DNA from 3 places in the Serratia sp. NFX21 genome. Region 3 is predicted to be linked to each of the others. Evidence: predicted binding sites of a transcription regulator. Region 3 holds the regulator's gene; each other region holds the start of a gene.
The links. The regulator LexA, encoded in region 3, represses DNA repair genes until DNA is damaged. The targets are predictions, from matches to a motif close to TNCTGTATGTACATACAGNA.

Region 1: sulA (SOS-induced cell division inhibitor SulA) is a predicted target of LexA. The motif match lies at 2,068-2,087, and genes of this name have one in related genera.
Region 2: umuD (translesion error-prone DNA polymerase V autoproteolytic subunit) is a predicted target of LexA. The motif match lies at 1,957-1,976, and genes of this name have one in related genera.

What each region holds. Positions count from the first base shown of each region.
Region 1 is NZ_CP183196.1:2,323,661-2,327,064, reverse strand. Features, by position in the region: gene yccS (YccS family putative transporter) at 1-1,216, shown strand, start outside; gene ACNT1W_RS10930 (TfoX/Sxy family DNA transformation protein) at 1,217-1,876, opposite strand; gene sulA (SOS-induced cell division inhibitor SulA) at 2,109-2,615, shown strand; gene ompA (porin OmpA) at 2,974-3,404, shown strand, end outside.
Region 2 is NZ_CP183196.1:3,246,999-3,250,402, reverse strand. Features, by position in the region: gene ttcA (tRNA 2-thiocytidine(32) synthetase TtcA) at 1-124, opposite strand, end outside; gene umuC (translesion error-prone DNA polymerase V subunit UmuC) at 252-1,520, opposite strand; gene umuD (translesion error-prone DNA polymerase V autoproteolytic subunit) at 1,520-1,942, opposite strand; gene nifJ (pyruvate:ferredoxin (flavodoxin) oxidoreductase) at 2,232-3,404, opposite strand, start outside.
Region 3 is NZ_CP183196.1:5,179,720-5,183,123, reverse strand. Features, by position in the region: gene plsB (glycerol-3-phosphate 1-O-acyltransferase PlsB) at 1-299, opposite strand, end outside; gene ACNT1W_RS24265 (diacylglycerol kinase) at 449-817, shown strand; gene lexA (transcriptional repressor LexA) at 939-1,547, shown strand; gene dinF (MATE family efflux transporter DinF) at 1,840-3,204, shown strand.

The DNA of each region.
Region 1 (3,404 bases), 2.4 Mb from region 3:
ACCGGCCTTTGGCCGTATTGAAGAAGCACTGACTCGCATTGCCATCACACCGGAAAACCGTGAGCTGACCAAAGCACTCTCGCACCTGTTGAAAAATTTGCGCGCGATTGACGCCCAACTGGCAAATATTGAGTCCGAGCAGGCACTGGCCAGTGGCCTGGCGGAAGAGAATAGTCTGTCGGATGACCGGCTCACCGGCTGGAGCGATATCCGCCTGCGTATCAGCCGCCATCTGACACCTCAGTCTGCCTTGTTCCGTCATGCCATCCGTATGTCAGTGGTACTGTGCGTGGGCTACGCCTTTATTCAGTTTACCGGCATGCAGCACGGTTATTGGATCCTGTTAACCAGCCTGTTTGTCTGCCAACCCAATTATAATGCCACGCGTCGCAGGCTGGCGCTTCGAATCATCGGCACGCTGGCCGGCATTCTTGTTGGCCTGCCGATCCTCTATTTTGTGCCCTCTCTGGAAGGCCAGATGGTGCTGATCGTCATCAGCGGCGTTCTGTTCTTCGCCTTTCGAACCGTGCAATACGCACATGCCACCATGTTTATCACCCTGCTGGTATTGCTGTGCTTTAACTTGCTGGGTGAGGGTTTTGAAGTGGCCGCGCCTAGGGTTTATGACACGATTCTGGGATGTGCCATCGCCTGGGCGGCAGTCAGTTTTATCTGGCCAGACTGGAAATTCCGCCAATTACCGGCAGTTGTCAGTAAAACGCTGAATGCCAACTGCCGTTATCTGGATGCCATTTTGGTGCAATATCATCAGGGTAAAGACAACGGCCTTCCTTATCGTATCGCTCGCCGGGATGCACACAACAGTGATGCGGAGCTGGCTTCGGTGATATCAAATATGTCTGCCGATCCAAAAGCAAATAAAGAAGTTCAGGAAGCCGCCTTCCGCCTGTTGTGTTTAAACCACACCTTGTTGAGTTATATCTCTGCGTTGGGTGCACATCGTGAGCGTCTGAATAACCCCGCTACGCTGGACCTGTTAAATGATGCAGTTTGTTATGTCGATGGTGCCCTGCACCAGGAAGAACTCGACGACCGGCGCATCACTCAGGCGTTGGAAAGCCTGGCTGAACGAATTGTGCACGCTGCGCCGGAGCCGGAAAGCAAAGATCAATTGGTGTTGCAGCAAATTGGGCTGGTCATCGAGTTGCTGCCGGAGCTTACTATGCTGAATGCGCAAATCGGCAAATCGGCTTGATCACCCGGGGCCTTTTATCAGGCCCCGGACTCCCGGATTATGTCCGTGACTAAGTAACGACATGGTACGTTCAAACCAATTCGTCAGCTCACTGCGCATTTCCGAGGGTAAAGCGGCATGATGATAGCCGGCGATAGCCCCTCCCAGAGAAAGCAGTACCCGCAATCCTAAATTGCGTTGCTGTTGCAACATTCGAAGATAACTGCGTTTGGCACCGTTCAGGCGCAAATCATAAACATTATGAATGCCCGCCCGCCAAAGTAACCGTTCCATATTGATGTCGATGTTCGGCAAGGTTTTCAGCCGTCCCTGGTTATCCGTTTTAACCTTGAGTTCCCGGCGCGCTTCCCGAATAGCCTGCCAGGCTAACCCCACAAGTTCCCTCCTGTCGCGCCACAGCGTTTCATCAACCCAGTAATAACGCATGGTAATAGGTACCCCTCGTTTGGAGTACACCATATTAACCATTCCGCGAGACCGAAAAGTAGGCTCCAGGCTATCCGTCGCACGAAGATACAGCTCCCCTTCTGCAATCACAGCGAACATGACGCCATCGGCCAGCAGCCCATAACCGCCAAATTGCGAGCGTGTAGTAATGCCGCCTAATGCGTAAAAATACGCTTTGGCCTGCACGATCCTTCCACTTGATGTCCCTTTCATAGCGTTCTCCTTGTGTAGATTAGTGTTCTATCATTCCCCACATCAATGAAATAAAAGTAACGTGAACAAGTAATTAGAAAAATACGCACTATCTGCAGTCATGCCAATCACAAACGTCCGGTGTATGAAAAATGATCGCAATTATGCGAGGTACTACGAAGATTTGAGTTGATCTTAATCACAACTGGATGTACTGTATAAACATACAGTGACACTACGGGCGGGATACTTTATGCGTACTCAATCACTCTACAATACCCATTTCAGCCACACCTCTTTTGCGGTGAGTAATGCTGCAGAGAGCACGAATGCCGGCAAAGAGAATGGCCTTATCAGTGAACTTGTTTACAACGAGCATCAGCCCGCAGTGGTACAATTATTGTTGCCTCTGCTGCAGCAGTTGGGTATGCAGTCACGCTGGTTGTTATGGCTGACGCCTCAGCAAAAACTAAGTAAGTTATGGCTACAACAATCCGGCTTGCCGGTTGGAAAAGTGGTGCAGCTGAGCCAAATTAACTCGCTGGACACGGTTGAAGCGATGGAAAAAGCGCTGCTGACGGGTAACTACAGTGTAGTACTTGGATGGCTGCCCGATCTTACAGAAGAAGATCGTCTAAAATTAAGGCGTGCGGCAGAATTAGGTAACGCTTATGGGTTCATTATGCGTCCTCAACGTGACATAAACCCGGTTCACGGACACTGTTCCACCCTAAAAATTCACTCTTCTTTGTATCATTAAGTAAATTTAGGATTTTTCCCATCATTTTCATCTCCCTGCAAGGGAACCTTTATGGGATCAGGGACAAAGCGAGTGTGGCTGCGGTTCCGCGGCCCAAAACCAGGGTTAAAATGTTCGTTTTTTTCCCGGTTAATGTTAGTAAATATGTATATTTCTGCGTTTTTTTTTAGAGCTTTATCACATCACACTTGTAACTTTCGCGCCACGTTGTAGACTTTACATCGCCAAGGTTGCTCTATAACGCCAGATAAACTGGCAGAGTAACAAACGAGGGCTCAAACCTTGGCGAAGGAATTTAACCAAGGGCTTAAAACAGCTTTAAAGCTCATTGCCTATTTGGATGATAACGAGGCGCAAAATGAAAAAGACAGCTATCGCATTAGCAGTGGCACTGGCTGGTTTCGCTACCGTAGCGCAAGCCGCCCCAAAAGATAATACCTGGTACACTGGTGCTAAACTGGGCTGGTCCCAGTACCATGACACTGGTTTCTACGGCAACGGTTACCAGAATGGTATCGGCAATGGTCCGACCCATAAAGATCAACTGGGTGCTGGCGCGTTCCTGGGTTACCAGGCGAACCAATACCTGGGCTTCGAGCTGGGCTATGACTGGCTTGGCCGTATGCCTTACAAAGGCAGCGTGAACAACGGTGCTTTCAAAGCGCAGGGCGTTCAACTGGCCGCTAAACTGAGCTACCCAATCATGGACGATCTGGACATCTACACTCGTCTGGGCGGCATGGTATGGCGTGCAGATTCCAAAGCTAACTACGGTAACGGCACTCGTCT
Region 2 (3,404 bases), 1.9 Mb from region 3:
TGCGGTCGCCTTCCTCAATCATGTTGAAATCGGCGATCGCCTGGCCCACGTTACGACGCAGGCGCTTTTGCAATTTGTTCAGATTGTACTGCTCTTTTTGACTAACTGTTTGTTGTTCTGACATTTAAATCGTGCTCGTTCTCAATTGGGGGCACTATGGGCATAAAGTTTTAGGCAGCGAGTTTAGCATTCTATGGGCTGCTTGGGTATTTCATCCATCCGCTCCGGATAGCAAATGCGGTTTGCTTGCCTCAGTACACGCGGGCACGTGGCAAATCTGCCACCCGCGTGGTGTAAGCGGGAGAGAGAAACTCACGTTTCATCGACCATGTCTGTTGGTTTCCTTGCCCGGCAAACCAGATCCCGGCATGCCCGGACTGATTGATTTTATCCAACGCGGCCATTAAGCGTGCGCTGTTAGGCCGTGGCTGATACTCATCGAACAAGTCCAACTGAGCGACGCCTTGCGAGTAAAAGTCTTGTAGCATAACGCCGGCTTTTAGATAGCGGTAGCCGGGCTGCCATATCTTATCAAGGCATCGAATCGCAGCGGCGATGATGTCGCGCGTATCTTGCGTCGGCGTATTGAGCCTGATGCTCGCGGTGTTGCCGTAATACTTTTCATTGGCCGAGAAGGGGCTGGTTTTAACCCATGCATTGATATTCCGGCAATACTGGTGTTCTGCACGCAGTTTTTCTGCCGCGCGGGAAGCGTGCATGCAGATCGCCTGATGCATATCCTGGTATTCAGTGACGCGTTCGCCAAATGATCTGCTGCAAATGATTTGCTGTTTGGTGGGGGCAAACTCCTCAAGTGACAAACAGGGTTCACCACGCAGTTCACGCACCGTGCGTTCAACCACCACGCTGAAATGCTTGCGGATCATCGTGGTGCTTGCATCCGCCAGCTGCAGTGCGCTTTTGATCCCCATATTTTGCAATTCTTTGGTTATGCGCCGCCCGATGCCCCAGACTTCTGCTACCGGTACTTTATCCATTAGTTTTCGCTGCCGCTCCTGGTTGGAAAGGTCAACCACGCCTTGGGTCTGACTCCATTTTTTCGCCGCGTAGTTCGCCAACTTTGCCAGCGTCTTGGTCTGGGCAATACCGACGCCGACGGTGAGGCCGGTGCATCGCAAAACGCGGGCGCGAACCTGGTGCCCAAAGGTGGCCAAATCGACACAATTTTGTACCCCGGCAAGCTCCAGAAAGCTTTCGTCGATAGAGTACATTTCGGTCCGCGGTGCCATTTCTTCGAGCACGGCCATCACTCGCATCGACATATCGGCGTACAGCTCGTAGTTGCTGCTGAATGCGATACCCCCGGCACGCTCAAAATCATGCTTTATCTTGAAATAGGGCGCGCCTGTTTTCAGGCCCAGGGCCTTTGCCTCTTTGCTCTGTGCCACCACGCAGCCGTCGTTGTTCGACAGAACAACAATCGGGCGGCCACGCAGATCCGGACGCCACAGCGTTTCACAACTCGCATAGAAGTTGTTTACATCGGCCAGGGCGTACATTATTTCAGCCTGGTGATGGTTGAAACCACCACGCCGACAATGTCCAGTTCCGCACCATCATCCGGGAGCGGTATCGGCCTGAATGTCGGGTTCATCGGCTCAAGCTGTTTGACAGGATGCAGGCACAGGCGCTTAACCGTGAACTCGCCTGCGATGCTGGCGATCACGATATCGCCGTGACAGGCACCAATACTGCGATCGACCACCAGCATGGATCCGTCGGTGATCCCGGCTTCGATCATGCTTTCTCCTGAAGCGATCAGAAAGTAAGTCGCCGAAGGGTGGCTAATGCAGTACTCGTTGAGGTCGATCCTCGCGTGTATATAGTCTTGCGCGGGGCTGGGAAAGCCCGCCGGGACGTTATCGGCGTAAAGCGGAATGAACTGTTTCTCTGGGGTTGGCGTGGGGAAAAAGTGTTTCATGGTGCATTTCTCTGTACTGTTTTTATATACAGTATAAGCGAGTTTTAGCCATTACAACCATAAAGAAAGTCAGGGGCGAGAGGATCCGCAGCTATCCCCTTGTTGGGCAAGATGATCCTCTCGGAAAATTTTTAGGGTGTGGCTTGCAGGGCCGAATGTAGCGGTGTTTTTACGCCTGGAAACGTTTTTTATCAGCCGGGAAAGGCGAGCTACGTGCGGGGGGCGGTGAAAGAGGCACAGCGGCAAAGCTGGCTGGAAGCGGGGCGCGAACCGGTCGCGCCCCGATGATTTACTCGGCGGAGGATTTTTCCCCTTTGCCGGCCAGCAGGCTGAGGAAGTCGTACTTCTCCTTCAGCTCTTTCTCTGCGGCCTGATACAGCGCGCTGGCGACCTCCGGTTGCTGCGAGTTCAGGCGGCGGAAGCGCTGTTCTTTCAGCAGCGTTTCGGTCAGGTTGCTGTTTGGCGGCCGGGAGTCCAGCGCCAGCGCAGCTTTGCCCTCATCGGCACGGCGTGGATCGAAGCGGTACAGCGGCCAGAAACCGGTGGCGGTCAACTGCTTCATCTGGTCGTGACTGAGCGCCAGATCGTAGCCGTGCTCTTCGCAGGGGCTGTAGGCAATAATCAGTGACGGGCCGGGATAGGCCTCGGCTTCCTGAATCGCTTTCACCGTCTGGTTGAGCTGCGCACCCAGCGAGATTTGCGCCACATACACATGGCCATACATCATCATGCTGACGCCCAGATCCTTACGTGCCTTGCGCTTGCCGTGCTCACCGAACTTGGTGACTGCGCCCAGCGGGGTAGCTTTCGACTGTTGGCCACCGGTGTTGGAGTAACATTGGGTATCCAGCACCAGTACGTTGACGTTCTCGGTCAGGCTAAGGACGTGATCCAACCCACCGAACCCGATGTCGTAAGCCCAGCCGTCACCGCCAATCAACCAGATGGACTTATCCACCAGATAATCGGCGTCGGTCGCCAGTTGGCGTGCATCGTTGCCTTCAATTTTCGTCAACAGGCCGCGCAGTTCAGCAATCTGCTGGCGGCGCGGTTCCGGTGCGATATCTTCCATCTGCAGAGCATTAACCAATTGTGTCGGCAACTGCGGTGCCAGCGTGTTCAACAGGCGCAATACGCGGCTGCGGTGCTGGTCGACAGTCAGGCGGAAACCCAGACCGAATTCGGCGTTGTCCTCAAACAGCGAGTTGGCCCAGGCCGGGCCGCGCCCTTCGGCATTGGTGGTGTAAGGCGTGGTGGGCAGGTTGCCGCCGTAAATGGATGAGCAGCCGGTGGCATTGGCAATCAGCAGCCGGTCGCCATAAAGCTGGGTCAACAGTTTGATATACGGCGTTTCGCCGCAGCCGGAACAGGCGCCGGAGTATTCGAACAGCGGCGAAATCAGCTGCGAGGTGCGAATATCGATCCGCTCGATCTGCGCCGGGTCGATCTCCGGCAGTTGCAG
Region 3 (3,404 bases):
TCTTCTTTCGGCGTGTAGTAGCGGAATACGCGCGGGCCGTCGTGAATAAACACGTGGCTTGGCAGCACGGTGCCGTCTATCTCCAGCGGATTGAGGGGGTCGGGCAGATCTTGCGCCAGGCACTGGGTGCGCAGCGTCAGCAAATCCGCCTTGGAATTATAAGGTAAAACATACAAAATCGGCCGTGAGGGATCCAACCCTAACTCCGTGACCGGATCTGAAGGGATAACCTTACTTCTTACCAACAGTTTGAGTGGTAAATTCAATAGTTTATAATAAATTTTACGCCAACCTGACATAACAACGTGAAGCCTCTTGTTAGCAATGCGCCGCAAGCATACCAGAAACCGGGTAGCAGATCTGTGGTGTTGGAAAACCGAGAGCCGGGAGAGTTTCCTGGCCTAGACTGTTTAATTATGACTTATCTCTGCTAAAGGCACTAAAAAACATGGCAAACCAAGCAACCGGCCTGACCCGTATTATTAAAGCCGCCGGCTACTCTTATAAAGGCTTTTCCGCTGCCTGGCAGCACGAAGCGGCATTCCGCCAGGAATTGGTGGCGACCGTGCTGGCTATCATACTGGCGATTTGGCTGGACGTGGGTGCGGTAGCGCGCATTTTACTGATCGGATCGGTGCTGTTGGTGATGATCGTCGAAATCCTGAACAGCGCGATTGAGGCGATTGTCGACCGCGTGGGGACTGAGCATCACGAGCTTTCCGGTCGGGCAAAGGATATGGGCTCGGCGGCGGTCTCGCTGGCGATTATTTTGGCGCTGTTTGTCTGGGGGTCGGTGCTGTGGCAGCACTTTGCCTGAGTGGCGGCGTTGCGTTGCGACAGGTGTCGCTAATCCCTGATTTTTATTCACTCTTCGGTTCCCAAGCCGCAGTTACCTGTATATACTCACAGCAAGACTGTATAAACAAACAGGGGGCGGAATGAAAGCACTAACTACCAGACAGCAAGAGGTCTATGATCTGATTCGCGATCATATTTCGTCCACTGGCATGCCGCCAACGCGCGCCGAGATCGCCATGCGTCTGGGGTTCCGTTCGCCAAATGCCGCAGAAGAACACCTGAAAGCGCTGGCGCGTAAAGGCGTTATCGAGATTATCTCCGGCGCTTCGCGCGGCATTCGCCTGCTGATGGAAGATGAAGAGGGTTTACCGCTGATTGGCCGTGTCGCCGCCGGTGAGCCGCTGCTGGCGCAGCAGCATATCGAAGGGCACTACAAGGTCGATCCATCCCTGTTCAAACCGAGCGCGGATTTCCTGCTGCGGGTCAACGGCATGTCGATGCGTGACATCGGTATTCTCGACGGCGATCTGCTGGCGGTGCATAAAACTCAGGACGTGCGTAATGGCCAGGTGGTTGTGGCACGCATCGAAGATGAAGTCACGGTCAAGCGCCTGAAAAAACACGGTAACGTGGTTGAGCTGCTGCCGGAAAACAGTGAATTCCAGCCGATTGTGGTCGATCTGCGTCAGCAGAATTTCACCATTGAAGGTCTGGCGGTCGGTGTGATCCGCAATGGCGACTGGGTTTAATCCTCACGCCCAAACATCGTTCTCTGATTCAAGTCGCCCCAGTTCTGGGGCGATGTCATATCTGATTCACTATATACCCTATAGCTTTCAAGTTGCAGCTAGGCGGCCAACTCGCTCATCCCCAGGCGCTTACTCAGGTAAGTAACTGGGGTGACAAATCTGCCGGGAGCAGATTTGAACGCTGTTTGCAGCGGCCCCGAAGGGGTGTGGCTCATGGACGGGCCACATAACTGAGTGCAGATAACAACGCTGCAACTTGAAAGATGACGGGTATACACGGGAACATTTCACTATGCGCCTGCTTTCTGCCTTCACCAGCGATACCGATAAAGCCCTGTGGCGCCTTGCGCTGCCCATGATTTTCTCCAATATCACCGTGCCGCTGCTTGGGCTGGTAGATACCGCAGTCATCGGCCACCTCGACAGCCCGACCTATCTGGGTGGCGTAGCGGTTGGCTCCATGGCCACCAGCTTCCTGTTTATGCTGTTGCTGTTTCTGCGTATGAGCACCACCGGGCTGACTGCTCAGGCGTTGGGGGCACAAAATCCGCAGGGGCTGGCACGAGCCTTTATGCAGCCGTTGCTGCTGGCGGTGTTGGCCGGGGTGGCTATTGTGTTGCTGCGCTATCCGCTGATTGAGTTGGCGCTAAAAATCGTCGGTGGCGATGGGGCGGTGCTGGAACAGGCTCGCTTATTCCTCGAGATCCGCTGGCTGAGCGCCCCGGCGGCGCTGGCCAATATGGTGATCCTGGGTTGGTTGCTTGGCGTGCAATACGTGCGCGCACCGGTGATCCTGCTGATTGTCGGCAACCTGCTGAATATCGTATTGGATATCTGGCTGGTGATGGGACTGGGCTGGAACGTGCAGGGGGCCGCGACCGCGACCGCCATCTCTGAATATGCCACGCTGCTGTTGGGATTATGGCTGTCCTGGCGCGTGATGCGCATACGCGGCATTTCTGTGCCAATGCTGCGCCAAGCCTGGCGCGGTAATCTGCGGCGTCTGCTGGCGTTGAATCGCGACATTATGCTGCGTTCATTGCTGCTACAACTGTGTTTTGCTTCGTTGACCATCTTCGGTGCCCGGCTGGGCGGCGAGGTGGTCGCGGTAAATGCGGTGCTGATGAATTTGCTGACCTTCACCGCTTATGCGCTGGACGGTTTTGCCTACGCGGTAGAGGCTCATTCGGGCCATGCCTATGGCGCCCGTGACGATAGCCAACTGCGTAAAGTATGGCGTGCGGCTTGCCGGCAGGCCTGTCTGGTGGCGTTGGGCTTTGGTCTGCTCTATGCCGTTGCTGGGCAGCAAATCATTGCCGCCTTGACCTCTTTACCGGAGCTGCGCGCACTGGCGAGCCACTATCTGCCGTGGCAGGTAGTGCTGCCGTTGGTGGGAGTATGGTGCTATTTGCTGGACGGCATGTTTATTGGCGCCACCCGCGGCGCAGAAATGCGTAACAGCATGGCAGTAGCCGCCGCCGGTTATGGGCTGACGCTGTTTACCCTACCTGTACTGGGCAACCATGGATTGTGGCTGGCGCTAGCGGTGTTCCTTTCGCTACGTGGCCTTGCGCTCGGATGGATTTGGCATTGCCACAGGGTGCGAGGGACCTGGTTTACTGCGGATGCGACACAGTCAAAAATGAGTAATAATTAGTTTTTCTTATGTTTTTGTTTATATTAAGTTACATTTTCTTGAGCGAACTTCTTTCCGCTTAACTACTGTTCTTCTGGGGTTTTTACTGATTTATCTTTGTTTTTTGAATTTTTATCCTGACTTTTTCTTTTTTATCGCTATCTGTAGCTATAGTTAATCATGTGGTTGGCGGAATAAATTGGAACTGACAACCCTTTTAT